3 regions of the Rossellomorea sp. GQ25 genome follow, and region 1 is predicted to be linked to each of the others. Evidence: riboswitches for the same ligand, from Rfam matches in the RefSeq annotation. Region 1 holds a riboswitch; each other region holds the start of a gene.
The links. A riboswitch is a leader RNA that binds a small molecule or an ion and turns the genes downstream of it on or off. The one in region 1 is predicted to bind cyclic di-GMP.
Positions count from the first base shown of each region.

Region 1 (10,523 bases):
ATTAAAACTATTCGATCACACAGCCATTACACCGGCCATTGTGTCAGGGATGGTGGGGATGCTCGGTATCTTCGTCGTCATGGATGACACAACTGCTAAGAAAAAGGTGACTACCCCGTTGATTGGTGTGGCGGTAGCGGTTGGAATCACAATAGGCTCTGCCTTTGCTCATTATAGTCTCGTGGTAAATATCCTACTGGTAGGAGCGATATTTAGCGCTTTTTACTTCTCCCGATTTGCCATCCGGTATTTTTCCATGGGAATGGCAGGTTTTATGTCGATTTATATATCATCGATTCTGCAGCTTGATGTGGCTCACCTATCATGGTTCTATATCGGGATTGTGATTGGTGTCGTATACGCTTTTCTTTATAATTTCATTATCTTTAAAGGCTCGGTTCATGTGTTACGAAGAAGCATGCGTTCATTTCATATTCAATCCAACTTGACGTTTACGATTTTGATGAAGATGATCGAGGATCCGGACACGAGTAGTAAACGGAGGAAGCTTCTTGATCGAAATGTTCGAAGGCTGAATGAGTATGCAAGAATCGTAGCCAGTGATATCAATGAGAATGATTTGAAGAAGCTATGGCCTGGTATCGAGCCTTCCCAATTGCGTCTCTATGTTTTTGATACAGAGATGTTGATTCAGACGTTAACCGATTCTTTGAAGCGCCTCAAGGAGTTGGATGCCTTAGAGGTTACGGAGCTTAGACGCTTGTTGGTCTGGGTTCTCCGTTCGCTCCGTGATGCTGAGGTACTGGCCCAGGATTATGATCCCCGTTCTCTTGAAGAAGCGGAAATAGCCATCCAGGGCCTTCGTCTTCTTTTAACAGAGATGTTGAATCAAGAAGAAAAGCCTAAAGGCTGGGTGTATCTTCTAAGGCGCATCGAGTCCATTGCCAATCATGTGCTGGAAGCAGCCATCACCATTCAAGAGTCGCTGAAGGTTTCAGAAAGCAAGGAAACGAACATAGAGAATAAGGACGAGTCTGAGGAGGAGGAAAAAGAGGATAAGTCTGAAGAAGAGACTAAGAGTTTAAAACCTTCTACCCGTAAGGCGATTCAAGCTCTTGTAGCCGGTACGTTAGCGATTATTGTAGGGGAGCTGATTGCTCCTGCACAGCCCTACTGGGTACTGTTAACGACCTTTATTATTCAAATTGGCACAGAGTCAGTAGGAAGAACCTATATGAAGGCCTTTCAGCGATCGGTTGGAACGGTGATCGGGGCTATACTTGGATTCGGAGCGGCAAAACTCGTTTCAGGAAATTCTGAGCTTGAAGTTTTTCTTCTGTTTGTCGTTCTGTTCCTGGCCTTCTATCTTTTCACGGTTTCTTATACACTTATGAGCCTATTCATTACGATGCTCATCGCGTTTATGTATGACCTGCTCCTGGGCGGGATCAGCATGCAACTAATGGGGGCGCGAGTCATTGATACAATTGCTGGAGCAGTGATTGCCCTGACTGTCTCGGCGTTTGTATTTCCAAAGAAAACGAAGGACAAGGTGGCAGACGCCTTTGATGATTTTCTTGAAGAGCTTGGAGGGTATGTTTCTTCCTATGTAAAAACCTTTACGAATATTGAAGATAAACCATTAACAGATCAAGCCTTTGATCTCGATCAAAAGCTTCAGGGCATAAAGGATGAAGCACAATCTCTTCTGCAACGACCTGGTTCCATGACACGATCGGGGATTGGCCGTTGGATCACGGTAGTGACAGCCACTAACTATTACGCGAAGCACCTGCTTGCTTCATCCCATAGAAAAGTACCAGCGCAGGTTTCTGATGAACTAAATAGCGTTTTTCAGCAGACAGAAGAGAAAATCACTCATAACATCGAAACGTTACGTGAGCTGCTAAAAGAAAAAGAGAACGCTCGAGTTTTATGGAGTTTAAGCGAGGAACGGGAAAAGATCGAAACCCTGGCACCAAGCAGACTGAAGTCACAGATGGATCTGATTCATCACCTCTACTATGTGTGGAAAATCAATCAATCGATTGTAGCTCTTGGTGAGGAACTGGGTGCGGAAGTGAAGGGAATAAAAACAGAAGGGTAAAGCGGAACATCGCTTACTCTTCTGTTATTTTTTTGTTTCTAAGGTATTGTAACGATTTGTCGGAAGGCTTCATTACGCAATAACGTGCTGAGGTACGGTATATAAATGGTCGATTTAATAAACTTTTTGTCAGAAATTGTTTTAACCCATCATTCTTCGGGAAAACCATACCATCAATACATTACATTTATATAATCGTGAGGTGGAGGAAATGGCAGCCCAAAGCTTATTGCTGACCAAAGAAGATATGAAAAACCCTGATCTTGTTCCTGAATGGGTTATTGAAGAATATAAGAATTTTCACGAGGTAGTAACAGATCGAACGTTTCCTTGTTACTTCGGTATGACCGGAGAGAAAAAAGGAGAGCTTCGCTATTCGTATATAAGTCATGATAATTGGAAGCATCTTCCCGAAACGATTCAAGAGTTTATCGAATTGTTTGATGTACCAGAAGGAGAGCGGCTGATTCGTCACGGATTCTTTTTGTTTGTGGAACCGGAGGATGAGGAGAGGTCCGTCCCTCATTATCGTGAGTATTTCTGGAAGATTCTGCAGTTTCTTCATGATGAGGATGAGGAGGCTTGGCCAGAGGATTATCCGGAGGATCCGGATCATCATTTGTGGGCGTTTTCGTTTGCCGGGGAGCCGTTTTTCGTGTTTGGGAATGCTCCTGCTTATAAGCAGCGAAAGACGAGAGACCTTGGGAATAGCTTGGTATTAGGCTTTCAGCCGAGAAGGATCTTTGAAGGGTTGGAAGGAACATCAAAGGGTGGCATTATGTCCCGTGAGAAAGTAAGGGAGCGGGTCGAGAAGTGGGACGGCTTACCGAAGCATCCGAATATCAGCCATTATGGGGACCCTGAACACCGTGAATGGAAGCAATACTTTATCGGAGACGATGTGGAGCCGATTGAAGGTAAATGTCCTTTTCATCATAAATAAGAAGAAGAGTGTCAGGTCACTGCCTGACACTCTTCTTCTTAATATATATCTACATTCCCACTGGAAACGGAAATATTGATGGTGTATTTACCAGACCCTCTCACACCTGAAAGGTCTCCATCGTCTATCTTCTGATTTTTTAGTGGAAGATTGCAGGAAATGTCTCCGCTGCTTGCTTTTCCGTTCAGCTTAAAGCTCGCGTCTTCCGGCAGATCCAGGTTGACACCTCCAGAGCTTACATCAAAATTCAGGTTTCCCTTTAGAGTGTCCATCGAGACAGTTAATTCACCAGATGATAAGTCCCCTTCAAGTGGACCTTCGTAGTTCGACAATTCTACATCCCCGGAGCTGATATCCACATTACCTTCTTTTGTGGAGAGAGCATTCACGACTAAGTCTCCGGAAGAACCATCATGTTCGAATACATTCGTCTCAAGGTTTTCAAGCGTCATGTTTCCGGAACCCATATCCACGGATAACTCATCGAGTTTCATTCGATTCGCCTCGGAATCTCCGGCAAATTGTAAGTTACCGGAGCCAATCTCGATTTCTATACTTCGATCATATTCTTTTGGAATGTACACGGTTACGTTTGATTTGCGGTTGAATCCTACCCATTCATACCATTTATGCTTTACAGCCACTTCAATGGTATCGCCTTTTTCAGCTAAAGTCAGCGTTCCTTTTCCTTCAATGTCGACCTTTACTTCATTCTGATCCGTAGGGATGACTTCTGTGTCGCTGCCTTCCATTTTAAGATCGATGTGATCGATTTTGTCCGTTACCGCGATACGTTCCCCTGACTGACTTTCTTTAGCAAATAACGATGTATTGTCATTCAGGATGACGTATAGCGTTCCAAGTGCAAGCAGTGCAATGATCACGGCAAAAGCATTTTTCATAACTATCCCTCGCTTTGGTTTGTTTTTCCATTTTATAGTTTTATTTTAATGCAGCTGCCGGTTCATCACAATGAGCCATAGGATTATTTTTGAATCAGACCAGAGGCCGAGTTCGTGCAGGATATGTAATAGAGAAAAGACCGGCCTTAGGTGACCGGTCTGAACATTTATTTTGCGATAAACATTTGCGTCCAATAAACTCCCTGACTAGGATCCTTCGCTGTTCCCACGCCAATATGAGTGACTTGTTTGTTTAAAATATTTTTGCGGTGACCGGGACTGTTCATCCAAGCGTTAACGACAGATTCAGGTGTTTTTTGTCCAACGGCAATGTTTTCAGCTGCTGTGGAGTAATTCACCCCGAAGTTCTCCATCATTTCAAAAGGTGACCCATACGTTGGAGAGGTATGAGAGAAATAATCATTTTCCTTCATGTCCTCTGATTTCATCTCTGCCACATTCGCTAACTCTCCATCCATTTTCAGGGCACTAAGTCCATTTTTCTTACGTTCCTGGTTGGTTAAATCCACTACCTGCTTCACAAATCCACTTGCATCGGATGCCTGTGCATCTTGTTTGGGCTGACCCTCTGCAGGCGGTTCCGGTTGTGCTGTATTCGGTTCTTGTGCAGGCTGATCCGGCTGACGGGCTTCATCATTACCGGGCGCATTTTCCTCACCGCGATCAAAGTGGGTAAATTCACGTAAGCCCCCATTTGGGTCTATCGGAGCCATGAAACGATGAAGGGGAGTTTGGTTTCCTTGCATTCCATCCATCCGATCCCTGCCATCGTTATCATAAGTAACAGGATCGTAATTCACGTTTTGTGTATCCATCAGGTTATCGTTTGCACCGTTATTGTTACAGGCAGTCATCAGCATAAACGGGATGACAGCACAGGCTGTTATGGAAAAAAATCGTTTTCTCATGTCAGATCCTCCAATATTTTTAATTGCCTTTTATAAGCAGGCATTTAACAGTCATTAATATGTACTCTCTACGTGTTCTTTATCCTGTTAAAAATAGGGTTTGCCTCTCTATTAAAGAGGATTTTGTGATTTGGACCCGAATAGTATTGATAAGAAAAAAGGGGGTTTTTCATAAATGGAACGAAAGCGATTACGGGAAATGGGAGGCAGTATCGGCTCCTATTCAAGCGGGAAGTATAACAGCATTACCGATATTGAGGGAGTGAAGGTCGGACATAAAACCCTTCACTATGAACATGACGGTACCGTGGTAAGAACGGGGGTAACGGCGGTTTTACCTCATGATGGCAATCTGTTTCGTGATAAAGTATGCGCGGGTTGCCATGTAATCAATGGCTTTGGAAAAACCGTCGGGACGATTCAAATGGAGGAGCTGGGTGTCATTGAAAGTCCTATTCTCTTGACGAATACTCTTTCCGTTGGGGATGTATTAAAAGGGACTGTTCAATATATGCTGGACGAAACACCTGAAATCGGCGACACAACGGGGACAGTAAATGTCGTTGTAGGAGAATGCAATGATGGCTTCCTCAATGATATCCGGTGCCTTCATGTGAAGCCTGAGGATGCCCAAGATGCCATTTTTCAGGCACATTCGGGACCCGTGGATGAAGGGTGCGTTGGAGCGGGAACGGGAATGCTTTGTTTCGGGTATAAAGGTGGAATAGGAACAAGTTCCAGGGAGTATGTCTTTGGAGATGAGAAGTATACGGTGGGAGCCCTCGTATTAACGAATTTCGGTCAAAGGAAGGATCTCAGGGTACCTATCCTTAACACAGGGAAGGATCAAAAAACACCTGATGGATCAATCATGATCATTCTGGCGACGGATGCACCTCTAAATGAAAGGCAGCTTAAACGACTTGCTAAACGTGCTTCATTCGGCCTTTCAAGAACGGGTTCGTATGGAGCACATGGGAGTGGTGATATTGTTCTTGCATTTTCTACTGCACACCGCATTCCACATCAGCCTTCCAATGATAACACGATTCCGTACGGTTTCATTAAAGAAGACGGACTCATCATCTCTACTCTATTTGAAATGGCAGTGGATAGCGTAGAAGAAGCCATATGGAACTCTCTCTGTAAAGCGCAAACCACAACGGGCAGGAATGGGCGAAAGGTGGAAGCGATACCTTTAGGTTTGCTTATGGATGGACTGATGAAATAAGAGCTGAACCTATATTCGTTACTCTCTAGGATTTTTTCTTTAAATGGAAATTTAGTTAACCATCAAGAAAATGGGGTATACCATATATATGCGTACGAACAATTTAGTTGAAGGAAGTGACAGTCATGGAATATACCCCTATGCCTCTTTCGTTCTTCCAACAGCCCACTTTGGAACTTGCAAAGTCTTTGTTGGGATGTGTGTTAGTGAAAGAGACGGAGGAGGGAACAGCTTCAGGTTATATTGTGGAAACGGAAGCGTATTTAGGGCCAGCGGATCGGGCAGCTCACAGCTATGGGAATAGACGGACGAAGCGGACGGAAGTCATGTTTCAGGAAGCCGGCAGAATCTATACATATGTTATGCATACTCACTGCCTGGTCAATGTAGTGAGCGGAGAAAAAGAAAAACCCGAAGCGATTCTCATTAGAGCGGTTGAACCCCTTGATGGCTTGAGGCTAATAGAAAGAAGAAGACCGGGTCATGTGAGAAAAAATTGGACAAATGGTCCAGGAAAGCTGACAAAAGCGTTAGGCATAACCATGGAAGATTACGGAGGCAGCTTTCTGGAACCCCCTCTCATCATTTCAAAAGGGTACCAACCTGAAGACATTGCGGAAGGGAAACGAATTGGGATAGATAACACGGGAGAAGCCAAGGATTATCCGTGGAGGTTCTGGGTTAAGGACAATCCTTATGTATCAAGGTAATCATTTTTGGGAATTTTCTAATAATCAATTAAAAAATAACCCATATGTACTATGTTTGTGGTATATTTTTCTTGTAAGGTAAAAATCATATACTGTCAATTCGAATGGGAGCTTTGAACCTAAATGATAGATGGGCGCTTACATTTAGGGGAGCTAGTAGCGCAACCGGCCACATACGAACGTAGGAATACGTTTTTGTGTGGTTTTTTTTATAAACTATAGAGAGTATAGGGGTCCTATGAACATCTTTACTATTTTTCAAAACGACTATATTTATCATGATTTTCAGCCTTTATATGAAATGGGCAAGCATCAATCCCTCTATGCATATGAGGGCCTGTTACGAAACAAGTATAATGAAAATCCCGAAAATGTTTTTCAGTCTGCGATGAAAGCAAATATCTTGTATAAGCTTGATACCTTATCCATTTCAAAAGCTCTTGAAAGCTTTATAGAGAATGGACTGAAGAATTGTAAGTTATTTCTTAATATTTATATCACAACGATTCTTCACCCAAGCTTTCATACCTATTTTTATGACCTCATGAAGAAACATCCTGAAATAAAGGGGCGTCTCGTGCTGGAGATTAATGAGTCGAGTGCTGAGGAGCTGTGGCAGAACCCAATATTAAAAGAGTCTCTCGAAGAACTTAAGCAATATGGTGTTTGGTATGCGATTGATGACTTCGGGCAAGGGACCTCTTCCATCAAGAAATCCATTGAATATGAACCTGAAATCATTAAGCTGGATCGCTATTTTGCTTTGAATCTGGCTCAAGACGATAAGAAACAACGATTCCTTTCCTTTTTTAATCAATTCTACGGTAAGGATACGTTAATTGTGTTAGAAGGCATTGAAACCAAACAGGATATGCAAGTGGCAAAGGACATTGGGATTACAATAGGGCAAGGCTTTTATCTGGGGAGGCCGAGTCGATTATTAGCTTAAATGGGAAGGGTGACTCTGAAGCGTAGGAGTCACCTTTTTTCTTGGATATCTGCAGTGGTATCGAACGAATTGAAATAAAATTGAAAATATTTAAAATTTACATTAAACTTGAGGAAAAAGAGAAAAAAAGGGGATCAGGGTATGAGGCTTCTCACATTTCCGCTGAAATTTATGTTCTATTATATTCTCGGATTGATCGGTATTTTAGCCGTGAGTATTGCTCCTGAAGTATTTAAGGAGAGGGGCCTGTACAATTTTGTCGGGTTCTTGGAAGAGTTTTTTAAGTTTGTTTTTGTATTTTTGGACGGTGAAAATTGGAGCTATTCCTATAAAGGGATAACAGTCGATTTTCTGGACATGCTTTGGGGACCTTATCTGTATTCTTTGCAGATTATCGGTGGAGCATTGGGATTAGGCCTGGGAATAGCATTCATCCTTACCATCTTCACAATGTTCTTGCCCCGATGGGTTTCTTCTTCTCTAAAGAAAGTATTAAACCTCTTTGAGACGGTGCCTGACTTAATGTTTGCGTTTATGCTCCAGCTTCTCATTGTCTATGTTATTAAATATTTTGGCGTGGAATTGATGAATTTCACGGAGTATGGGGAAGAAAAGATCTTTCTTGCACCAATCATCACATTATCGATAATTCCTATGATCTCTTTCTTTCGGATTCTTCTTTTTATCATGGAAGAAGAAATGCTTAAGCCACATATTGAGTTTGCCGAAAGTAAAGGCATGTCGAAAGGCAGAATCCTCTTTGCTCACGTATTGAAAAATATTTCTCCCAGCCTGTTTTATCATGGAAAGCTGATCATATGGGGGATGCTTTCGAGCTTATTCATCATTGAAACGATTTTCAATATGAGAGGAATCACGTATTATATCATCCAAGACTTCAGACCAATGGTCATAGCCATCTCACTGATTATGATATACACGCCTTTTTTTGTAGTTTATCAAGGTGTTTATCTATGGATTAATCGGGAGGGAAGCGTCGATCATACCAAATTTAAAAAGGATAAAATGAAGTGGAATGAATGGGAAATATGGAGCTGGCTTTCTACTATTAGACGGCTTTGGTGGCAGCATATGCATAATGGGAAGTTTGCTATCGGGTTTAGTGTCATCTTTCTCTTGATTGTTACCAGTTTCCTTTATCCCATGATGAAAGAAGAGCCGATTAAACAAATTCAGTTTATGAAGAACGATGAGGGACGAATCATCAGTGCCCCTCCACATAAGCCATTTGGAGAGATGATATTAGGGTCGGATTTCTTCGGGTATAGCATCCTCGATCAACTGATTATGGGGGCAAAGTATACCCTCCTATTTGCACTGGTTGTCGCTTCTCTAAGGGTGATAGGTGGATTCTATCTAGGTATTGCCTATCATTTTCATTTAAAAGAAAACAGGAAAAATTGGCTTGATCGTATGGTGGATTCCATTCATTTCCTTCCTTTAAGTCTCATTGCGTACCTTCTATTAAGACCGGTACTTTGGGGATTGCCCGTGTTAGGCTGGGATCACTCGATCTTTGAAAGACTCGTTTTTGAAGCTGTTGTGTTAACGATTCTGGTGCTGCCCTTAACGACGGTTTTAATAGGGAATGAACTGAGGTTATTGGGAAAACAGGATTTTGTTCTATCGGCGAAGCTCTTAGGGGGAAGCAATCGGCATCTGTTGTGGACGCATCTATTCCCTCATCTGGCACCAAGATTATTCATTATATGGGGGCAGCAGTTTATCCAAACGCTTCTCATTCTTGTGCATCTGGGATTATTTCATCTGTTTTTGGGTGGAACGATCATCACAGAAGGACTGGTACCCGACCCTCCAAAATCAGGAACATTTGAATGGTCAGGTCTGATCAGTTCAACTAAAGATTCCCTTATGACCGGAAAGTACTGGATTGTCATTGCTCCGTTAGCAGCCTTTATGATTGCCATTATTGCCATGCAGTTGATTGTGCAAGGTGTGAAGGAAATCCAGCAAACAAAGGTAGGGGTACTGGTGAACAAAACTCCAATTAAGAATAAACATAAGCTAGTCAAGAAGAAAACCTACCATCCAGTAGTGGAAGACTTTCAGTTTATTCGACAACAAACCTTTAAGGGATAGAGGAGGAAACAAAGATTGAGTAGAAAAAGTCCTAAATTACCACTGTCTGATGAAGAGAGGTCAACGCTTCGTAAAGAGAAAATCAAATTGGGAGACATCTTCGAATGGTCTCCCGATGTATTAAGTGAAAAACTTAACATCTCCCTGGATAGAGCCCGTTACTTAGTCGGCATGTCCATTTTTCAACGAATCCCGTCAATCGGACCGCAAATGGCGCATAACGTGGTTGAAGATCTTGGATTCTATTCTTACGAAGACATAAAGAACGAAAAGGGAGAAGACCTGATTATAGAATTGGAAAAGAAATACGGCGTCTGGATGGACCCATGCGTAGAAGACTCTCTCAGGTGCGTCGTCCACCACGCAAACAACCCAACTTCCACCAAAAACTGGTGGGACTTCACTAACCAAAGAAAAAACTACCGCCAAACCCACGGTTACCCCAGCGACCGCCCCACCAAAGCCTGGGATGAGGGACGGACCTCATAAACCCAAAGGCAGGAAGCCGGAATCAGCTTCCTGTCTTTATTTATATACATTCTCTTCGGGGACGGACCTCTTTCGTATATACTCCTCAAGATGGACATGATAAGGGAAAGGAGTGATGAAAGATGAGAATCCTATACATCTGTTTACTATTGCCGTTCTTTTTTCATGCTTCAGCTTCTGC
Region 1 is NZ_JCAXEQ010000010.1:17,192-27,714, forward strand. It holds gene AC6CIB_RS21275 (FUSC family protein) at 1-2,068, shown strand, start outside; gene AC6CIB_RS21280 (YqcI/YcgG family protein) at 2,280-3,011, shown strand; gene liaG (LiaG family protein) at 3,050-3,913, opposite strand; gene AC6CIB_RS21290 (CAP domain-containing protein) at 4,081-4,842, opposite strand; gene AC6CIB_RS21295 (DmpA family aminopeptidase) at 5,018-6,073, shown strand; gene AC6CIB_RS21300 (DNA-3-methyladenine glycosylase) at 6,199-6,783, shown strand; cyclic di-GMP riboswitch class II at 6,883-6,963, shown strand; gene AC6CIB_RS21305 (EAL domain-containing protein) at 7,022-7,732, shown strand; gene AC6CIB_RS21310 (ABC transporter permease subunit) at 7,874-9,853, shown strand; gene AC6CIB_RS21315 (helix-hairpin-helix domain-containing protein) at 9,869-10,342, shown strand; gene AC6CIB_RS21320 (divergent polysaccharide deacetylase family protein) at 10,465-10,523, shown strand, end outside.

Region 2 (10,523 bases), on a different contig from region 1:
TGGTTCCCTCCGTACGGCTCTTGGTGAGCACGATGCCTGGGATTTCCTATCCGTATTAAGTGAGAAGCTCATCGATTTAGACATTGAAATCCTTCTGCCATCCTGGTGGGAAGCGATGAAGGATGCTCAGGTGTTGGTAAAAGCCAAACTGAAAAATACGGACACAAGCTATCGTCCTTCTTTCGTAGGGTTGAATGCCATGCTTGATTTCGACTGGCGATTATCGATGAACGGAGTCAATCTCTCAGAGGATGACTTTAATCAACTCGTCGATAATCAGCGACGCTTAGTGAAGATCCGCGGTCAATGGATGAAGCTTGATCCTGCCATGATTCGCCGGATACAGCAAATGATGACGAAAGCAAAGCAGGAAGGGATTTCAATCCAGGATATGCTGGAGCAGGAGCTTGTTCCCCGCGATTCTGATGAATCAGATCTGGAGCCGGATGACGACGAGCATGATCCTTATAAATATGCCAAGATCCAACTGGAACTCAATCGATCTATGAAAAAGATGATTCATCAGTTGACAAATGTGTCATCGATTCCTTTAACGGAAACACCTGAAGCGTTTATTGGCGAGCTTCGTCCTTATCAGCAGCTGGGTATGAGCTGGATGCTCTTTTTGCGTAAATTTGGCTTTGGCGCTTGTCTAGCAGATGATATGGGGCTTGGAAAAACGGTACAGCTGATTACGTACTTGCAGCATATAAAAGAAACAGAGAAACCGGAAACACCTTCCCTGATCGTTGCCCCTACCTCCGTTCTCGGAAACTGGCAGCGGGAGTTGGAGAAATTTGCTCCGGACCTCAAGGTTCACCTTCATTATGGACCGACCCGGGCGAAAAGCGAACAATTTGCAGCGGAAATCAAAGGCGTAGATGTGGTTCTTACCTCTTACGGGTTGTCACATATTGATTTTGACGAGTTATCGGAAGTCGTCTGGACCTCGATTTCCCTTGATGAAGCGCAAAACATCAAGAATGCCAATACGAAGCAATCCCGGGCAATCCGTAAGCTGAGCGGGAAACATCATATTGCGCTTACCGGGACCCCGATGGAAAATCGATTATCCGAGCTTTGGTCAATCTTTGATTTCCTTAACCACGGGTACCTCGGTGGTTTTACGCAGTATCAGAAAAACTATATTGCTCCGATTGAAAAAGATGAATCTGAAGAAAAAGTCAAAGAGCTTCAGGCAAAAATCAAGCCTTTCTTATTGCGTCGTACGAAGAAAGATCCCGAAGTGGAATTGAATCTGCCTGAAAAACTGGAACAGAAAGAATATTGTCACCTGACCACTGAGCAGGCAGCATTGTATGAGCAGCTGGTAAAAGACACTCTCGCTAAAATTGAAACATTGAGTGGATTTGAGCGCAAAGGATTAATTCTCCAAATGCTCAACCAGTTGAAGCAGCTCTGCAACCATCCTGCTCTCTACTTAAAGGAACCAGATCCAAAATCGATTCTCTCCCGCTCTGAAAAAATGCAGAAGCTGAAGGACATTGTGGAAACCGCTCTGGAGTCAGGCGAAGCCTGCCTGATCTTCACTCAATATATTTCAATGGGCGAAATGATCCAGGAAGTGATGAAAGAAGAATTTAACGTTGATGTCCCATTCTTAAACGGCAGCATGACAAAAGGAAAACGCGATGAAATCGTGGAGAAATTCCAGAATGGTGAGTTTCCAGTCTTCCTATTATCACTGAAAGCCGGCGGAACCGGATTGAACCTAACCGCAGCCAACCACGTTGTCCACTACGATCGCTGGTGGAACCCGGCGGTAGAAAACCAGGCAACCGACCGTGCTTATCGGATCGGACAACAACGATTCGTTCATGTCCATAAGCTGGTCTCTTCAGGTACCCTTGAAGAAAAAATAGATGCCATGCTGACGAAAAAGCAGGCATTGAATGATGAGATTATCCGCAGTGATCAATGGGTTACGGAATTGTCTGATCAGGATTTGGAATCGTTGTTGGTGTTGGAGTAGTTGTATGTGACCTCTTTCCTTTTTTGCGGGGAAGAGGTTTTTTGTATAGGTGTGGCGTGAAATTGGCTAAGCTGGCATTTAAATAGTGGCCATTGGGGTTATTTTAAAAGGGTTTTGACTAATTAGGGTTAGATTTGAAACTTACAAATATATTTGTAATAACATTACGTTTTTTGTCTGCACATCCTTTTGTCGTGCCACTTTCGAGCAAACTTGTGCCACTTCTGGACTTTGTCGTGCCACTTTTAGCGTTTGTTGAGCCACTTTCCACAAAACTTGTGCCAAAATGTGAACAACTGGAATCATTATCGTTCACCTCGGCGATGATCTAATTCAATCGCTCTCTTACCAATCAAAAAAACGCCGGCCTCCAAAAAGGAAACCGACTCTATATGAAGACAATATGGGGAACGAGCTTACTTTACTCACTGCTACACATATTTATATCTAATGAGGTATGTTTGAGGCATGTTGCGATGACCATTGGATTTTGAGACAGCTGCTTATAAGGTTGGGTGGATTGTTCGTATGGAAAGAATTCTGGGTGAGGTTGTTTTACTTATGACGAGGTTTTCAAAACTGTATTCGGGTATTCGTACCCTTGCTCAAGGGCTGTCACCCGTTGAGATAAATAGAAATTTTCGACTTTCGCTCTTGCTACCTTTTTGATGAGGTCTTCTGTTAACTTTTCCATTCTGTCAATTCTTCTTTCAAGATCTTGCAGTGTGGCCACAACTCCATCTCCCTTTTAAAAATATTAATACGGTAGTTCGATTGGCTCTTTCTTGCTTGGGTCGGGGGCTTCTGCGGTTTCCCGCCTGCTGTCCATAAATCGGACATTTTCAGCGACGACTTCGGTTACATACGTGCGTTTTCCTTGATCGTTATCAAAATAACGGGTTTGGATTCGACCGGTCACTCCAATGACAGATCCCTTTCGGCAATATTTCTCCATATTGTCTGCAGCCCGGTTCCAAATGGTACAGAGTACAAAGTCTGTATCTATTTGGCCTTTTTGATTCTTGTAGTTACGATTTACAGCTATCGTAGCGTTAAGTATCGATTTTCCTTCCATTGTTTTTCTTGCTTCAGGATCTTTGGTCAGCCTTCCAACGAGGGTCACTTGGTTGATCAATTGAATTCTTTCCTCCTTTCTCTTAAACTGTTTTCATCTTACAATCTTCTGTCTCATCTTGTAAAATCGTGAATTTCCGAAATTCGAGGCAAAAATGGCTTGAATTTCGGAAATTCCCCTAGGGAGATTTCCCGATTTTTAATCAAAATCAGGGTCAAACTCACAAAATTGAAGCTTTCGTCCTTTTTTTCATCAAGGAATTTGTTAGGGAAACAATTCCTACTATGATATAATTTTATAAAACCTTTAAATGGGAGATGTTCGTTCATGAAAACCTTTAAAGTTATTTCACTGCAAGTAGTGGAGAACGATGAACTGCGTGACTTTGAGCTAGTGGACGGTCTGATTATTAATAAAGAAGATGGGCAGAGTACGTGGCTTGTCGAAACGTACTTGTCGAATGAATATATTGAGTTCTTTCAAAAGGCTCAGCAACGTAAGGAAGATTTGGAAATTCAGGTCGTGATTTCCCATAAAGCCAATGATCCTGCTGCTTTCATGACTTCTATCCGTTGTATTAAAGAGATGGATAAGCATATCAGTATTATGTTTGAGGGGAAATTGAAAAAACAGAGGAATGAATATGCAGAATTACTCCTTGATGACCTAGTCCAAAAAGGATATTCAGGGGAAGAATTAATCCGTGAGTTCCGCGAGAAAATGGTATCTAAGCCAAGGATTCCAGCCACTTCAAAACCTAGCGTTTAATTGTGTGAATTAGGTAATATCGGTATGATTCATTATGATATAATTGAATTTAATATTGACTTCTTATATGAAGTTCTTAGGTAGGTGTTTCCTGTGATTGGAGAAAGAGTAAAGAAATACAGACAAGAAAAACGTATGTCCATGACAGAACTTGCTGAAAAAGCCGGTGTTGCAAAGTCATATTTGAGTTCAATAGAGCGTAACCTTCAACAAAACCCTTCCATTCAATTTCTTGAAAAAGTTTCAGCTGCTTTAGGGATTCCGATGGATGCTCTCTTACATGATCAACCAGAAGATCACAATATCGATCATGAGTGGCTTAAGATTGCAGAAGAAGCCATGAGTTCTGGAATTACCAAGGAGCAGTTCAGGGAATTCATTGAATTTAATAAGTGGAAATTAGGCAATAAATAAAGTCTTGCGAGGGATTCGCAAGACTTTATTTATATTAAATCACTTTGTACTCGGCTTTCACTTCCTGAGACTGGTTTTGAAGGAATTCTCTAATTTCTGTTTTAGAAATTCCGGCGTCTAAAGCTTGTTTAATTAGTTCCATCCATTCAAGATCAAGTTCCCGATTTGTCAATATAAATACCCTCCCAAAATACATATATGTATTCCAGGCAATCCAGCCATCATAGTTTTCAATTAACCACACCTTCTTCATCAATATTTTCTGTTCATTATATTCAAGATATTTATGAAGATATGCCTACTTTCCAACCTTAGATCTGTGACTTTGCGTCCTCATTTTTCAATAAGTTTGCCTTTATCTGACTCTTCCCTTAGAACTATTTCGATTATACTAATAAACATTCAGACGTTGTGTTGTTTTTTGTCTATTCCATTAATTTAATTTACACTTTTTTCCTACATATTCATCTATAATCTGACATTTACAAAAATATTACTCTCTTCCGATTAATAAATCGTGTAAGCATATGATGAGGTTTGTCGAAAAACTACGAATTCATGCTATTTTTATATGTCTCTAACTTCCTTCTAAGAGGTAGGACATTTCTATTAATTTTCAGGTAATTACTAGGATAATAGAATGGCTGATTGGATAAGTCAAATTTACAGGTCGGACAAACCCATTCACCCGTTTCAGTGCTACTATAGGATGGTCTTGTGCATCGTCCACATATCTTTTTATACATGAGGTCACCTCTTCATTCAGGTTAAGTTTCTTTTTTCTTTGATAAACGTCTATTTGCATATATTAGTGTCAATCCCGTTGTAGTTAATATAAAACCTATCGTTAATAGCAGGTAAAGGTTGGTTGCAGTGTTAGGTAGTTTAGGGCCTTGTGATGCTATTGGTGGAGATTGGGTTTCATTTGTGCCCGAGTTTACAGGGGGCGGCTTAACATTGCTGTCTGGTTGCTTTACCGGATCATTAGAATCCTCGGGAGGTGAAGGAGTTGTCATTCCAGTTGCTACAATTATGATTTCAAAATATGCGGATGTTTGCTGAAACTTATTCCCTAATTCATATGGCATTTCAACCTGGAAAAATAGATTGTCAGTCGCACCTTTTTTTAATTGCTCTGGTTTAAACCCTTTGAAATTCTTTAATTTATCATCAAAGATTAAATTGGATTTGCCCCCTTCGTACACCTTCAATTCCAATTCGTTAAATAGTTTCCTGTCAGATTGTTTATTATCAACGCGAATGGTGTAGTTAAAATCTTTGTCACCGCCATTTCTAACCCTCAATTCCCTCTCTGCCCAATCACCCGGCTTCATATTTGAAATAGTAAATAAGAACTTTTCGTTAGGTATTAATATGATATCTACTTCATTTGCATACGTTTTATGATGATTCATTATTCCAGAGATAAAAAATAGGACTAATAACATTACGACAATTCTATTTTGATTCATCTTTTTCATCTCCTAGAATCAGTGAATTTGTTCTTTTTAAAGAACACCTTAACTTATTATAAGATCTCACATATGAAATGAAAATCTCCAAAAACATTGAAAATACCGTCAAACAAGGTAGATATCGATACCTCCCTCTTGATTCCTTTAAAATTCACTTTTTTTCGTACTTTATAAAAAAATAATTGTTCTATATAATGAATAAAATGAATTGTGAAGGAGTTATCGACATGGTAGGTAATAAGATTAAAGATCTTCGTGAACAAAAAGGGGTAACCATAAACGAGCTTGCTCATCATTCAAATGTTTCTAAATCATATATAAGTTCTATTGAAAGAGGTATTCAAAAGAATCCTTCCATTAAGATTCTAAAAAAAATAGCTCTTACTTTAGATACTTCTTTAGAAATTATTCTTTCTTCTGATATGAATACGATCTATTTAGATGAGGAGTGGGTTGAACCACTAGAGAAAGCCATTCACCAGGGCTTAACGAAAGAGGAATTTCACGATTTTCTTTCTTTTTTTCAATATAAAAGGAGGAAACATCATGAGTAGGAAGGTTTTTCTGATTTTTGGAATCCTTATTTTATCAAGCGGGCTATCTTTTGTCATATATTCCTTCCTTCAGATAAAAATTCTCGAAGAAGCGGAAAATGAAGCTCTAGTTAAAGCAAAAGAAAGGATTATGGAAAATTCTTCAGTACATAAGAGCCCCGAACCAATTAATTCCTCTCAAACCTCAATCTTTTACCATTTTGAGAAAGGGGATGTCATTGGGGTTTTACATATTCCAAGACTCGAAAGAGATGTAGCAATCATTGAAGGAACAGATGGGGAAGAACTAAAGAAAGGGGTAGGACATTATTCATCAACATCACTACCGGAACAGAAGGATCAAATTTTTTTGGCTGGGCACAGGGATACGGTATTTAGAAACATTGGTGAACTCCAGCACGGCGATATACTTTCCATCGTTATGCCAACTGGAACTTACTCCTATGAAATTTTCAAGACTTATATTGTCGATGAAAGTGACACTTCGATTATTCGGACAACTCGTCCTGAGGAAATCCTGACTCTTTCTACTTGCTATCCGTTTACCCTTGTTGGTGCTTCGACCGAAAGATATATTATTGAGGCTATAAGAATTCACTAAAAAACCTCTTTCCTTTTGAGAAAGAGGTCTTCTTATTGCAAGTTAATCTTTGGTATGAAGACATGTTTCATTTTGTCTTCAAATTCTTAAAAGTTATATTAACTTACTTGGATTTACATCTTGCATCATCTCTATTATTTTGGGAGCTGTGATTATAAAAAATAAAACAGAGACACCTTTAAGCTGCCTCTGCTTTTTGAAACGATTACTCGTCCTTCTTATCCTGATCCTGCATATCCTTATCATCTTCTATAGCGTCTTCTTCAGGCGTATTATTATCCTTCGCTGCATCTTTGTCCCCTGGCTCGTTCTGATCCTGGGACTGATCATTTTCGTTGTCACCCATACCGTCATTCTCGTTCATGCCATCATTTTCCGGGACTTCTTCTTCTGTTGGTGCTTCATCTTCCGGAGGAGGCTCCTGATTTGCGTTACATCCTACAAGAAGCATGGCAGCAAGTGCTGATCCACCAAGAATTGATAATAATTTTTTGTTCATGATGTGTTACTCCTTTCTAACGTGTATGTTAGTTAATGTAAGACCGTTACTATGGTCTTTCGTTAGCATTCCCTGAAAATGAATTTACTTGCATTTTGAGTGAAATTTTTTGGGGAAATTTGATTTTGATCATGCGAAGGGTTGAAACTAAAAAACTGGGCCTGAAGTGAACGAATCACAACAAGCCCAGTTTGCACATGTTTATTGCTTATCTCCTAAAGCAAACATCATTTCTAATTCGCAGGCAACCTCACCATCAACAGTCGCCACGCCTTTTCCTTTACCGATCGGCCCTTTAAAGCGGATCATTTCGACTTCAAGTCTCAGCTGATCTCCCGGCTTTACTTGACGCTTGAAACGACATTTATCAATACCAGTGAAGAAAGCTAAACGCCCGCGGTTATCTTCCACTTTCAACATGGCCACAGCACCGACCTGAGCAAGTGCCTCCACAATCAACACCCCAGGCATAACAGGATATTCAGGGAAATGCCCATTGAAAAACTCCTCATTCGCCGTCACATTCTTAATTCCAATCGCTTTCTTGCCTTCTTCCACCTCCAAAATCCGATCCACCAGCAAAAACGGATAACGATGGGGAATGATTTCCTTAATTTGATTAATATCAAGCATATAAAATTCCTCCTACCAATATGTATGTACACCTTATTGTAACTAAATTGATTGTGGAAAGGCAACAAGAGAGGGACGGACCTCGAAAAATTGCACAATCACTACAAAAGCCTGAAAAATCAAGGTTCTTTTTATTAAGGTTTGCACATTCGAGGTCCGTCCCTAAAAAGGACTTAAAAAAAGACTGTCTCCTTAGCGAGAGGACAGTCTTATGAAATAGATATTGGGTTTATTTCTTCATGACGATATCAATGATGTGCTGCCAGGTTTCTGCTTTGAAGACGTCGGCTGCTTTGCCGTCTCCGATGCCTGCGAAGCCAATGACGGCACCTAATACGAGACTTCCTGCAAGAAGAAGGATGAACAGAAGGATTCTGAGCCAGATTGGCAACATGCGGATCCTTACCCAGCGTGCAGGCTTGGATTCGTCCTTTTGCTTGGCTTTCTTTTCTGCTTTTACTGATTCTCTTGTTGTTTTTTCTTCTTGTAGTAGCTCTTTTTCACTCATAGCATTTAACTCCTTTTAGCGTATCCCATTTACAAGGCCCATCATTTGATCTGCAAGGGAGATCGAGCGGGCCTGAAATTGATATGATCGTTGGACATTCAGCATGTCCGTCATTTCTTTGCTGATATCAACGTTCGAGGCCTCTAATGAATTTTGAACCAATGAAATATCAGAGCGTGCTCCTCCAACGACATTCGTTACGACTTCATCTTCTGTAACCCCAAGCCCGTCCAGGTTCTCCGCAAATCCTAACAGATTACCGCCAAAATGCTGTAGAAATTGAGACTTTTCAACCGTGACAATCCCCAAGTTGAATTGCTCTTCTACGCCGCCTGCATCCGTAACCGTGAGGATTCCATTATCCCCTAACTGGAAAGAAGACGCATCTTCTGAAAAGGTAATATAGTTATCGTTCTCATCAAGGACCGGTAATCCGCTTCCGTTCACGAGCATCGCTTCCCCATTCCCGGTAGGACTGACAAAGAATGCTCCGTCTCTCGTATAGCGCACGTCACTTGAATTGTCATCTTGAGCAAGGACTTTAAAGAACTGCCCCTCACTGGTTAAAGCAAAATCCAGCGAGCGACCCGTTGACTTCAAAGAACCCTGGTTTAGGATCAGTTGAGATTGTGAAAGCTTTGCACCACTGCCTTCCCGTACTCCAAGAGGGGTAAGTCTGCCTGTTTCAAACTCTTCCACACGCTGATTGTTCACCTGTTGCACAAGTAACTCTGAGAATGTCGCTTCCCGGCGCTTGTATCCATTTGTATCTGCGTTCGACAGATTATGACCGATCATGTCCATTTGTTTCTGCAATTGACCTAATGTGTTGGTTGCTGTAATCATTGTTCGATTCATGACGTGTCCCCCCTTATTATAAGGTATTAAGTGACGATTTTCATTTACAATCTTTAACTATCAGTTGACCCGACCGATTTCGTTGGCTGCTTTTTCCATACTTCGATCATAAGCCTGGAGTACTTTCTGATTCGCTTCAAAGGTTCTGTACGCTGATAACATATCCGTCATTGTACGGGATGCATCGACATTGGACCGTTCCAGAAATCCCTGCTTGGTGGTAAAAGAAACATTGGCTTCTTCATAGGCATCAGGAAGAGGCACAGTTCCTTCTGTTGCAAATAGTCCGTCTCCCTGTTTCACAAGTCGGTTGGGATCTTCTGAATAGCCTACACCTAGGGTAGCCACAACATTTTCATCGACAAGAATCTGCCCTTTTTCTCCAACAGTGAACTGGTCACTGTCTAATTGAATACGCTCGCCATTTTCATCCAGAATATAAAAACCACTGTTCGTCGTGAGAAATCCATTTCCGTTCACAGTCAGGTTCCCGTTTCGGGTATAGCGTGGATTTCCATCCGCATCTTCAACCGTCAGAAACACCGATCCCATTGAGCCCGTTTCTTCATTAGTCGGCATCGACACGTCCAATAGTGCAATGTCCAAGCCTCTTCCTGTCTCCTGTAGATCACCCTGTAAAAATGATGGGATCGTTTCCTGCATATACACACCCGTATTGAGGGCTCCCACTTTCTGATTGAAAGGAAGGGAGAGTGTTTTCTCTGTCGGAATCGACGTAGAATCCATCCGCTCCATGAGCATTTCCGGAAATGCCCGCATCGATGCCCGATCAGCTTTAAAACCCGGTGTATTCGCATTAGACATATTATTCGTTAACATTTCAGTCTTGCGTTGCTGCGAAAGCATTCCTGATGCTACTGTATAAAATCCACGAAACATGTTTTCACCTCATAACTATGCTAGCTGTTTTTATATCGGATGAATGGTGCAATATTTTTATTAAAGTAATTTATATAATTCGTCTTCTTGAAATTTTATCGATATTCTCAAGCATTAACCCTGTTCCAATCGCGACGCAATCCATCGGGTTTTCAGCAATGAGAACCGGTACTTTCAGTTCTTCTGCAAGGAGGGTATCCATTCCGTGAAGAAGTGCTCCCCCTCCTGTTAAGATAACCCCGCGG
Region 2 is NZ_JCAXEQ010000006.1:208,840-219,362, reverse strand. It holds gene AC6CIB_RS18890 (DEAD/DEAH box helicase) at 1-1,993, shown strand, start outside; gene AC6CIB_RS18885 (hypothetical protein) at 2,553-2,726, opposite strand; gene AC6CIB_RS18880 (single-stranded DNA-binding protein) at 2,751-3,128, opposite strand; gene AC6CIB_RS18875 (YwpF-like family protein) at 3,396-3,836, shown strand; gene AC6CIB_RS18870 (helix-turn-helix domain-containing protein) at 3,930-4,250, shown strand; gene AC6CIB_RS18865 (anti-repressor SinI family protein) at 4,285-4,422, opposite strand; cyclic di-GMP riboswitch class I at 4,456-4,614, opposite strand; gene AC6CIB_RS18860 (hypothetical protein) at 5,018-5,722, opposite strand; gene AC6CIB_RS18855 (helix-turn-helix domain-containing protein) at 5,953-6,279, shown strand; gene srtD (class D sortase, LPxTATN-specific) at 6,272-6,880, shown strand; gene AC6CIB_RS18845 (hypothetical protein) at 7,086-7,379, opposite strand; gene fabZ (3-hydroxyacyl-ACP dehydratase FabZ) at 7,581-8,012, opposite strand; gene AC6CIB_RS18835 (DNA-directed RNA polymerase subunit beta) at 8,242-8,520, opposite strand; gene AC6CIB_RS18830 (flagellar hook-basal body protein) at 8,536-9,378, opposite strand; gene AC6CIB_RS18825 (flagellar hook-basal body protein) at 9,439-10,278, opposite strand; gene AC6CIB_RS18820 (rod shape-determining protein) at 10,349-10,523, opposite strand, start outside.
Region 2: it holds a riboswitch for cyclic di-GMP, as region 1 does, so the genes downstream of both, AC6CIB_RS18865 (anti-repressor SinI family protein) here and AC6CIB_RS21305 (EAL domain-containing protein) in region 1, are expected to answer to the same signal.

Region 3 (10,523 bases), on a different contig from region 1:
TTTTCTCTTGCTTTTTGAACAAGGATTTCTTTTCCAACTACGACTCCTGCTGTGATATCACTGTGTCCTCCGATATACTTCGTGGCACTGTGAGCGACCAGGTCGACCCCTTCCAAGAAAGGCTGGCGCAGAAACGGTGTGGCAAATGTGTTGTCGATCATGGTTTTCAAGTTGTGTTTTTCAGCTAATTCGACCATTTTAGGGATATCTTCCACTCGCATAAACGGGTTTGTGACGGTCTCACTGTAGAGGAGTTTAGTTTGTGGAGTAATGGCCTCCTCTAATTCTTCCACACTTGTAAAATCAACGAATGAAGTAGAAATACCGAATGATCTCAGCTCTTCTTTTAACATATGAAACGTACCACCGTATAAATCCTCGGCGGCAATGATGTGATCGCCTGATTGTACAACAGCAAGGATTCCAACAAGGATGGCCGATAATCCAGAAGAGGTTGCGACACCTGCTGGAGCCCCTTCCAAGTCTGCCACCATCTTACCAAGCTCGTCTGTATTTGGATTTCCCGTTCTTGTGTAGAGATAAGGAGACTTCCCTTCATAGAAACCCTCCAACTCTTCTAAAGAGGTAAAAGAAAATGCAGATGTTTGATAAATCGGCGTCGTCTTACTGCGGATTTCCTCAGTCCCTTTTAACTGACTGTGCACGACCTTGGTTGTGAATTTCATCTCTCTTTCATCCTTCCTGAATCTATGTATTTTTAAAAGTGTATCATATTCAGAAGATTGTGAGGAGTAGGATGTATTGGAAGGCATAAAAAAACACCTGCCCACTTGCAACAGGTGCTCTCGTTTTATTGAACGTTATCTAAACATCCGATCAGGCGATTTTCAATATCCAATGCCAGATTTTTCAGTGCACCGTTATCCACCATCTCGATCAGCTTGCTTGGTTTTGCCATCCCGATCTTAGTTGTTCCGCCTTCTGTGTATACCGCTACTTTACAAGGCAGGAAGTAGCTTACGAGCATGCTTTCTTCCAGCACCTTTTTAGCTTCATGTGGATTACACACCTCTAATACGACTACTTCTTCATTGAAATCAAGCCCTTTATCCTGCAGCTTCTGGGCAAGATCGAGATTCCACAACACGCCAAAGCTTTCATCTTTCAGGGCAGTTTCTACCGCTTCCACTGCTTCTTTCACACTCATTGAAACTTCTTTTGTGTAATGAAACATGTTCACATCTCCTTCTTTATTCTCTGAGTCTACATTCTGTTAATACCTCGTAGTGTATAAGGTGAAACATCGACATTCAGAGGTCCGTCCCTCTCGATTATTCCATTCCCTCTACCATTTTACCCATCATTTCTTCGTTCATGGGGCCGACGATTTTGTGTTGGATGATGCCTTTGGTGTCGATCATGTAGGTGGTGGGGATGGTGAACGCCCGGTATTCGTCTCCGATTTCTCCCTTTTCATCCATTGGGATGGGGAAGGTGAGTTCGTAGCCGTCGATAAATTGATGAACGGCCTTTTCCCCATCGTCTATGGAGGTCAGATTGACCGCAAGGATTTCAACGTTTTCTTTATCGGCATTGTTTTCATAATAACTCTGCATATGGGGCATTTCAGCTTTACACGGCGGACACCAGGTGGCCCAAAAGTTCAGGATCACTTTCTTACCTTGATAATCTGAAAGCTTTACGGCTTCACCATTTAAAGTGGTTAATTCAAAATCCGGAGCGCGGTCCCCTTTTGTCAGCCCTTGCTCTGCATCAGACAGATCCATGGATTCATTGGCTAATTGGGCCGCCTCTTCCCTGGCCTTCTTTTCCTGCTGATCCTGAAAAAAGTTCACTAAGAAAATGCCGATCAGAAGCGCAACGATGGCCAACGCAAAATTTCGTTTATTCATTGTGTTTCCTCCTTACGTTTAAAAGAAAGATGAGATAGGTCATCATGATCAAATACGTCCAGACGGTGACGGTCAATTCAAAGCCGCCAATGAAAGCACTTAGAAATAGCTGGACTAAAGTAAACATAACTAGTAACTGTCCCGCCCAGATATCGCCGCCAGGATCACTGGTTTTTTTAATAAAAAAGACAGTGATCAATAGATTGAGCACTACCTGAATACCAACTAGCAGATAGTGGTGATGAAGCATATGAAGGACAGCTTCAAAGACAAGAACTGTGACCATCCATGAAATGATAATAGTAGCCGGATGATCTACTTTTTTAACCAATATGTAAGTAAGAGCCGCTATCAGTCCTAACCAGTGCCCAACGACTCCTCCGTGAAAATAGAGAATCGTAATGGGATGCTTGAGAACCGTTTGAAAGTCAACCACAATCACACTCAGCTTCCAGACGAGTAAAAAAGTAAAAATACTATTGGAATACCAGTCGCTCAACTTTCTATTCCAGAAGAAGAGGAACAAGAAAGTGAGTATGAACGAGGCGATAACGGCTCCCCATGAAGCCGGGAATGTGAAGGAGGCTATGGTGTACCACTGCTCATTCATAGCCATTTCCCTCCCTTCAGAAACGTTTTAAATTATCTATTATTCTTCCTAATGACAATATAATAAACCGATGGATGCAAGTGACCTACCGATGTGTGGAATCCTGATGATTTGAGCTGGTGATCAAGTTCCTCGGAAGAAATCCGACGATCTAAAGACGGTCCCATTTCTGATTCTACCCTCTCCCAATCCAGGATCAGCCAAATTCCATCTTCCTTCAGCATATCGTGTAAATCCTGAAATACTTTGATCAAATCGGGAACTTCGTGCAAGACAAAAGCGGATACGATTTTATCCAAGGTGCCTTTATTGAAGCTGAGATATTCAAGGGATGATTTCACATAAACAATATTGTCTACATTTTCTTCGTTTGCACGGTGTTTCAGGTATTCCAGCATTTCCTGCTGCAGATCTACCGCCTGGACCTTTGTTTCAACTGTTTTGGCAATGGGAAGGGTCAGGTAGCCATTGCCACAGCCTAAATCGGCGACGATATCGCCTTTATTTAGTTTGAGAAGTTCGAGCACTTTGTCCACCGGTACGAGCTCTTGACGATTTGGATCGAGGAGCTTTGAAGCTTTATGGTGTTCGAATAAGTCTCCTGCCATTGGAATTCCTCCATTCGTTAAATATACCCTAATATGTATTAGTATCTTAAATTTTTATATACAAGCAAATTATTTACTCATAGTGTATCCTATATAAGAATTATTACAGATTTCCTGGGAGAGTGTGTGTCTAATCATTGAATTATTTTATTCATTGCAGGAACAAGTTACATATGAGAGGACGGCTCGTTAGAAATAAGGGTCTGGATGAGCAATTACTGCCTGTTACATAAATAAAACCGAATGCCGGATTTGGATCCGCATTCGGTTTTTATATGTTATGCTGCTTTTAATCCTTCTAAAATAAACATAAAGTATGTCACTGTATTTCCACCACGACGATTGATGATTTCAATGTCGTTTAATATCCTCTTAACCTCTTCAGCGCCGAGATTTTCAATAATCATCTCGGTGATCTCTTCTGCTGTATATTCACCTGCATAAGTAGACTTTAATGCAGTACGGTTCCTTCTACAAAAACTTCTTAATTGCCTTTTTAATTCAGTCGATTCCAACATCATCATCCTTATTACAGATTCAAATCCTACTATAATGGACATATAGATAAAAATATCCCACCAAAATGGCAGGCAAAATGATACTAATAAAACGTCCTAATTAGTATTCATTGTAATACATTGTTTTCGGTAACCCGGCGATCAATATAAAAAATGGCAGACCCGTGGTTTTGCGTCCTAATCTTTCAATTAGTTTGCCTTTTCGAAGGACTATACAAATCAATTGTTTTAATATTTAGGTAATATAGTTGTCATTATACTAGAACAAAAAGGATATGAAAACAGTGATGAGAATAATCTTCCATTCCATTTCCTTACAATATCAATATACTGCGTACCAACATGAAATATATCCAATAAAAGAAACCCCGCTCATGGCGGGGTTTTCTAATTAAAAGTTAATATATTGACGTGGGTTTACAGCATTGGATTTCGATGCATTCCAAGAACCTGCATGAAGCTCAAAGTGTAAATGCTGTCCGAAAGAATATCCTGTATTACCCATGTAACCAATTCTGTCACCCTTGTTCACTGCTTGACCAGTGCTTACAGATGAAGAAGCCATGTGGGCATAAACCGTTGTGAATGTTTGACCATTGATTGAGTGAGTGATGTATACTACATTTCCATAGCTAGAGCTAAAGTGACTCTTGATGACATATCCATCAGCTGCTGCTGAGATTGGAACACTGCCTCTTGCCGCGATATCCGTACCATAGTGGTAACGTTTCTTACCGTTTAATACATCCCAGCCGAAGTTGGTTGTAATCGTTCCAGAAGCCGGGGCTGTCCATGCACCGGCACTTACCGGTGCACTTGGAGCTGATTCAACAGGAGTAGAAGAAGAACCACCGCTGCTGCTGGTTGTTGCTTGTTGTTGTGATGCTGTGCGTTTTGCCGCCTCAGCTTCCGCTTGACGCTTGCGTTCGATTTCACGCTGACGTGCAAGTTCCGCTAATCGTGCTTGTTCAGCCTGGATTTCACCTTCAAGCTGGTGTTCCATTTTAGAAAGCTCATCCGATTCTTGTTGAAGGTCTTTTTTCTCCACTTCCAAAGAAGCCTGCTGCGTTTCTAGTTGTTTAAATAAATCCGCTTTTTTAGCTTTTTGACTATCAAGATCTTTTTTCAGAGACTCTAGACTTGCTTTAGTAGATTCTAAATCTGCAAGCTTGCCTTCTACTTCTTCTTGTTTCTTTTCTAATTCAGCCTGATCACGTTTTTGTTCGTCCATGATCTTCTTATCGGCACTTACGATTGTATTTACTGCTGTTACACGGTTGATGAAGTCACCGAAGCTGTCCGCGCCAAGTAGCACATCAAGATAATTTGCAGAGCCGCCTTTTTCCTGGATCGCACGGGCACGTTCTTTTAATAGTTCGTTACGTTCTTCTATCTTTTGCTTTAGAACTTCAATTTCTTCTTTAAGTTTATTGATTTCTGCAGTTGTTTCGTCAATCTCTTTTGTTTTCTCGGCAATCTTTGCTTCAGTATCTTTTAATTTTGTACTGATTTCTGCAATTTGTGATTGGATTTCTTGTTGTTTATTGATGTTTTGGTTAATTTGTGATTTTTTCTCATCTATCTTTCCATTGATTTCCTCTTTTTTAGAAGAAATGCCTTCTTGTTGCTTCTGTAATTCCTCCACAGAGGAATGAGCGTTAGCAGTTGTCCCTAACGTTGGTAGACTTCCGATTGTTAATGCTGCTGCAATTGATAATGATATGAAATACTTCTTGTTCAAGCGGCATGCTCCTTTCAACTTCTATCAACCTATCAAATTTTACACTTTTAAGAATTTACGTACAGACATAAAGCTTCCCCAAGCCCCGATCAGGCAACCCATTAATAGAATTAATCCGTTTACTTGATAGATAAAGGGGGTAAAATCTAATATCTGAATAAAATGGTTTTGTAGTTTTGGTCTAATAAATTCATAAGCATAGTAGTAACCTGTTGTGACAAGAGCGACCGGGATAATAGAACCTAAAATTCCAAGCCATAATCCTTCTAGAATGAATGGCCAGCGTACAAACCAGTTGGTTGCACCCACGAGTTTCATTATCTCGATTTCCCTTCTTCTGGCGACAATGGTGATTTTGATTGTATTTGAGATGAGGAACATGGCGGTAAACAATAAACCGATGATTAACACTAATCCAACGTTTCGACTCATTTCCAGTACATTAAATAATCTTTCAATCTTCGCTTCACCATAAAGTGCTTCGTTCACACCTTCATACTTGCTGACTTCAGCAGCGATTTTCCCAGTATCGCGGGGATCTTCCGCTTTTACAATAAATACATCGTATAATGGATTATCCTGTTCGAATAACCTGAAATCGTCTCCTAAATCCTTTACCAGGTTTTGAAGTTCTTCTTCTTTAGAAGAATATTCTACGGATTCCACTCCACTTATTTGGTTAATTTTCTTATCTATTTCTTCTACTTGAGCTTTTTCAGTACCGATTTCCAGTAATACGCGTACTTCAACGTCTTTCTCAATATCGGTTGCAACCTTGTTCATGTTTAGCATAAGTACCATAAATACACCAACAAGTAGTAGGGTTACAGTAACGGCACTCACGGATGCGAATGTCATCCAGCCATTACGTCCGATGCTTTTGAAGCTTTCTCTTAGATGTCGACCATACGTCCTAGCCTTCATAACCGTAATCACCTCGCTGTTCGTCACGAACAATTCGGCCATTTTCGATGGCAATTACCCGATGCTTGATGGTATTTACGATTTCCCGATTATGAGTAGCCATGATCACCGTTGTTCCACGATTGCTGATATCTTCAAGAATGTTCATGATATCCCAAGATGTTTCCGGATCCAGGTTACCCGTAGGTTCGTCTGCAATCACAAGCTGCGGCGTATTCACGATGGATCGTGCAATCGATACACGCTGTTGCTCTCCACCTGACAATTCATTCGGAAGCATTCTTGCTTTATGCTTTAACCCTACCAGATCCAGTACTTCCATGACTCTCTTCTTAATTTGCCTTGGATGTTCTTCTATTACTTCAAGTGCGAAGGCAATGTTCTCATAGATTGTAAGAGATGGTAACAGCTTAAAATCCTGAAACACGACTCCAACGTTTCTTCGTAAGTATGGAACTCTACTATTTTTTAATTTTGCAAGATTAATACCGTTTACGATGATATCACCCTTAGAAGGCTTCTCTTCGCGGTACATCATCTTGATGAAAGTAGACTTCCCGGCACCACTTGGACCCACAACATACACAAACTCACCTTGCTTAATGTGGACGTTAAAGCCATTGGCAGCCATGACACCGTTGCTGTACTGCTTATACACGTCTTTCATTTCTATCATTATAAAATCACCTAATTTGTATTATGTAGTTACCCTCTTGGCTGTTATCGACATATGTACGAACACAACGACGTTTTTACCATAATTAGACATGAAATGGCGAAAAACCTCGAATTGCTCTCCCGAAAGTTATTATAACATCACTTTGTACGTTGTTAAGGAAAAAAATTATTACATTTACGTTTCAAAGTTTGAAATTATGTGTATATTTTACCTTTTTTATTGCCGATTATGCCTATTTTCCGTTATAAACATAGGTATTTTTATCTATAACCTGGTACTATAACCAAGTAAAAAGGTTTGATAATAGGAGGATGATAAACCTTAGGTTGATGCTAGTCTCAGTAAGTTACTAGGTTATAATTTTTTGCGGTTCAATTGCTGATTTTTTACAATATTTATTCGAGGAGCTTTTGTAACATATATTTAAAGAAGGGAAAGGAGAAAGTTTGTGGATAAATCAAAAAAGAAGAATCCTCAGTTCGGGACCCTTCTTCCTCACTTACTTCTTATTCGCCAACCACTCTGCCACTGCTTCTGCTTCTTCACCTTCAATGAGTCCCGCAGGCATTTGACCTTTACCATTTTGAATGACTTCCAAGATTTGATCTTTGTTTAAATCAGCACCAATTTTATTAAGGGCTGGCCCCATACCGCCTTCAAGGTTTCCACCATGACAGCTTGTGCATTTATTGTTTACGATTTTTTCAGGGTCTACTCCGCCAGAGCTTGTTTCTGTACTTTCTTCGCCGCCACCACCGCAAGCTGCAAGTACCAATGAAGCGCCAAAAACAATACCAAGTAGTTTTTTCTTCATTTTTCCTCCCCCTAGGAACACATTTTAAGAGTAACGGGATGTATCGAGGTCCGTCCCCTATTACATAATTATACCAAGGTTAAACCCGTTTGAAACCTTCACCTAACACCTCTGAAGCGTCCATTGTGACGACGAAAGCAGAGGGGTCAATGGTTTTGACCAGTTGTTTCAGTTTTGTGAATTCTGTTTGATCGACCACACACATAAGGATCGGGCGCTCATCGTCCGTATAACCACCGTATGCAGATAGTTTTGTCACACCACGATCAATTTTATTCAGGATTCCTTCACGAACTTCTTCCTGTCTGTTTGTAATGATAAGTGCCATTTTTGATCGGCTGATGCCGACCTGGACTAAATCAATCGTTTTACTTGTCACATAGAGGCCGATAAGAGCATATAAACCACGTTCGATGTCAAACACAATCGCAGCAGAAAGAACAATCATTCCATCGATAAGCGCAACACACGTGCCTAAGGACAACCCAGTAAATTTGTTTACAATCTGTGCTGCCAGGTCCGTCCCTCCTGTAGACGCTTTACCTCGAAAGACGATTCCCAAGCCCAGTCCTACACCAATCCCGCCGAATAAAGCACCCAGCAGGGGATCTTCCGTCCACGGCTTCCAGTCTTCTGTTAAAAATACTACTAGCGGCAAGAAAACCGTACCGATGGCTGTTTTCACGCCGAATTGAAGGCCCAGAAAGATTAACCCTGCAATGAATAGCGGAATATTAAATGCCCACTGAACGAAGGCTGGCTTCCAATCAAACAGACCTTTCAGGATGGTCGATATCCCACTCACCCCTCCTGAAGCAACCTCATTTGGCAGTAAGAACACATTAAACGCAAGAGCCACAATCGTTGACCCAAACACAACAAACAAATACTCTAACAACTTCTCTTTCCGCGGATTAAATGCCTGCCCACGACGTCTCTCTTTCAAACCCATCCAGTACGACTCCTTTAACCTATGTATTTATAGTATGAGTACAACCTCTTCCTTTATGCAGAGTATGCAGAGGGACGGACCTCTAATTGGTCAGATCGTGAACCTCTGAGCATGAAGATTGTACATATATTTCGCTTTAAGAGTTGAAAATCATATGTATGAAATAGGGCCAAATAAACTTTCCCAACCTTCCAACACGCTCTGTATCAACCTTTGAGAGTATAGCATGGGTACTTAGAGGTGTAAATAACACTTCAATAACGTGGTAAAGCACTAATAAGTTGAGGTGTTTTTGTGGTGAGGGACGGACCTTGATTAGTGAGAGGGTTTACAAGGGAAAATTTAGCTTCCGTCTTCTGCAATAAGTGATAATACCGATAGTCGGCGTGTGCTTATTTGTGTATGTAAAGTATATTCCACGTTCATATCCATACATATGATGGAAGAAACTGACCTCCTTTAAAGGTCCGTCCCTTAAAATCTTTAGAAAAAAGCTGAAACCTCCAATTAATGGAGGATCCAGTTTGAGTATGATTATTGAATTTTGGAACGAAGATAAGCGTTGATGAATGGGTCGAGGTCTCCGTCCATGACGCCTTGTACGTTTCCTGATTCTGTGTTGGTTCTGTGGTCTTTGACCATGGAGTATGGGTGGAAGACGTAGGAACGGATTTGGCTTCCCCATCCGATTTCCTTTTGCTCTCCACGAATTTCGGCAAGCTCCTGTTCCTGCTCTTCGATTCGCTTTTGGTAGAGCTTCGCTTTCAGCATTTTCATGGCTGACTCACGGTTCTTGATCTGAGAACGTTCAGATTGGCAGGTTACCACGACATTCGTTGGTAAATGCGTGATACGAACAGCCGAATCCGTCGTATTGATATGCTGTCCACCGGCTCCACTTGCACGGTACGTATCGATTTTAAGGTCTTCCGTACGGATTTCGATTTCAATTTCTTCATTAAACTCAGGCATGACTTCACAAGACACGAAGGAAGTGTGACGACGTCCTGAAGAATCGAATGGTGAAATACGAACAAGACGGTGTACGCCTTTTTCAGCTTTTAAGTAACCGTACGCATTGTGACCTTTAATGGCAAGGGTCACACTCTTGATGCCTGCTTCATCTCCAGGAAGATAATCAAGGGTTTCTACTTTGAAACCGCGTTTTTCTCCCCAACGAGTGTACATACGTAGAAGCATGGAACCCCAATCCTGAGACTCCGTCCCACCTGCCCCGGGATGCAGCTCAAGAATCGCGTTATTTTTATCATGTTCTTCGCTTAGAAGCAGCTGAAGTTCGTAGTCATTTAATCGTTTGACCAAATCACCAAGCTCCTCTTCAAGGTCCTTTTGAAGATCTTCGTCCGGTTCTTCTTTAATAAGTTCAAGGGTAAGCTCAAGGTTTTCATGGGATTCAAGCAATGATTTGTACTCGTTTACAAGATCCTTTAAACCATTTCCTTCATTGATTAACCCTTGAGCTTTTTGCTGGTCATCCCAGAAATCGGGTTGAACCATGATTTCGTCCAGCTCTTGAATTCTGGCCTCTTTGTTTTCTAAGTCAAAGAGACCCCCTGAAGTCCGCTAATGTCGTAGCTGTTTTTTCTAACTCTGCTCTGATTTCTGATAGTTCCATGAGTGTTCACCTCTATAGTTATTTGGGTTGTTGAATTTACTTTGTTTTGATAATACCTGGAATAGAGTGGCCGGATTTTCTATTAGACAGTAGTGGTTGATTTCCGCTCCAGGTGCTCGCTTTCCGCGGGGCGGGCGGTGAGCCTCCTCGGCTTCGCCTGTGGGGTC
Region 3 is NZ_JCAXEQ010000003.1:170,609-181,131, reverse strand. It holds gene AC6CIB_RS11700 (trans-sulfuration enzyme family protein) at 1-686, opposite strand, end outside; gene AC6CIB_RS11695 (DUF302 domain-containing protein) at 812-1,195, opposite strand; gene AC6CIB_RS11690 (redoxin domain-containing protein) at 1,293-1,874, opposite strand; gene AC6CIB_RS11685 (hypothetical protein) at 1,867-2,484, opposite strand; gene AC6CIB_RS11680 (class I SAM-dependent methyltransferase) at 2,517-3,092, opposite strand; gene AC6CIB_RS11675 (hypothetical protein) at 3,371-3,607, opposite strand; cyclic di-GMP riboswitch class I at 3,736-3,819, opposite strand; gene AC6CIB_RS11670 (murein hydrolase activator EnvC family protein) at 4,002-5,351, opposite strand; gene ftsX (permease-like cell division protein FtsX) at 5,391-6,275, opposite strand; gene ftsE (cell division ATP-binding protein FtsE) at 6,265-6,951, opposite strand; gene cccB (cytochrome c551) at 7,454-7,768, opposite strand; gene AC6CIB_RS11650 (YitT family protein) at 7,848-8,720, opposite strand; one part of gene prfB (peptide chain release factor 2) at 9,255-10,283, opposite strand; one part of gene prfB (peptide chain release factor 2) at 10,285-10,356, opposite strand.
Region 3: it holds a riboswitch for cyclic di-GMP, as region 1 does, so the genes downstream of both, AC6CIB_RS11675 (hypothetical protein) here and AC6CIB_RS21305 (EAL domain-containing protein) in region 1, are expected to answer to the same signal.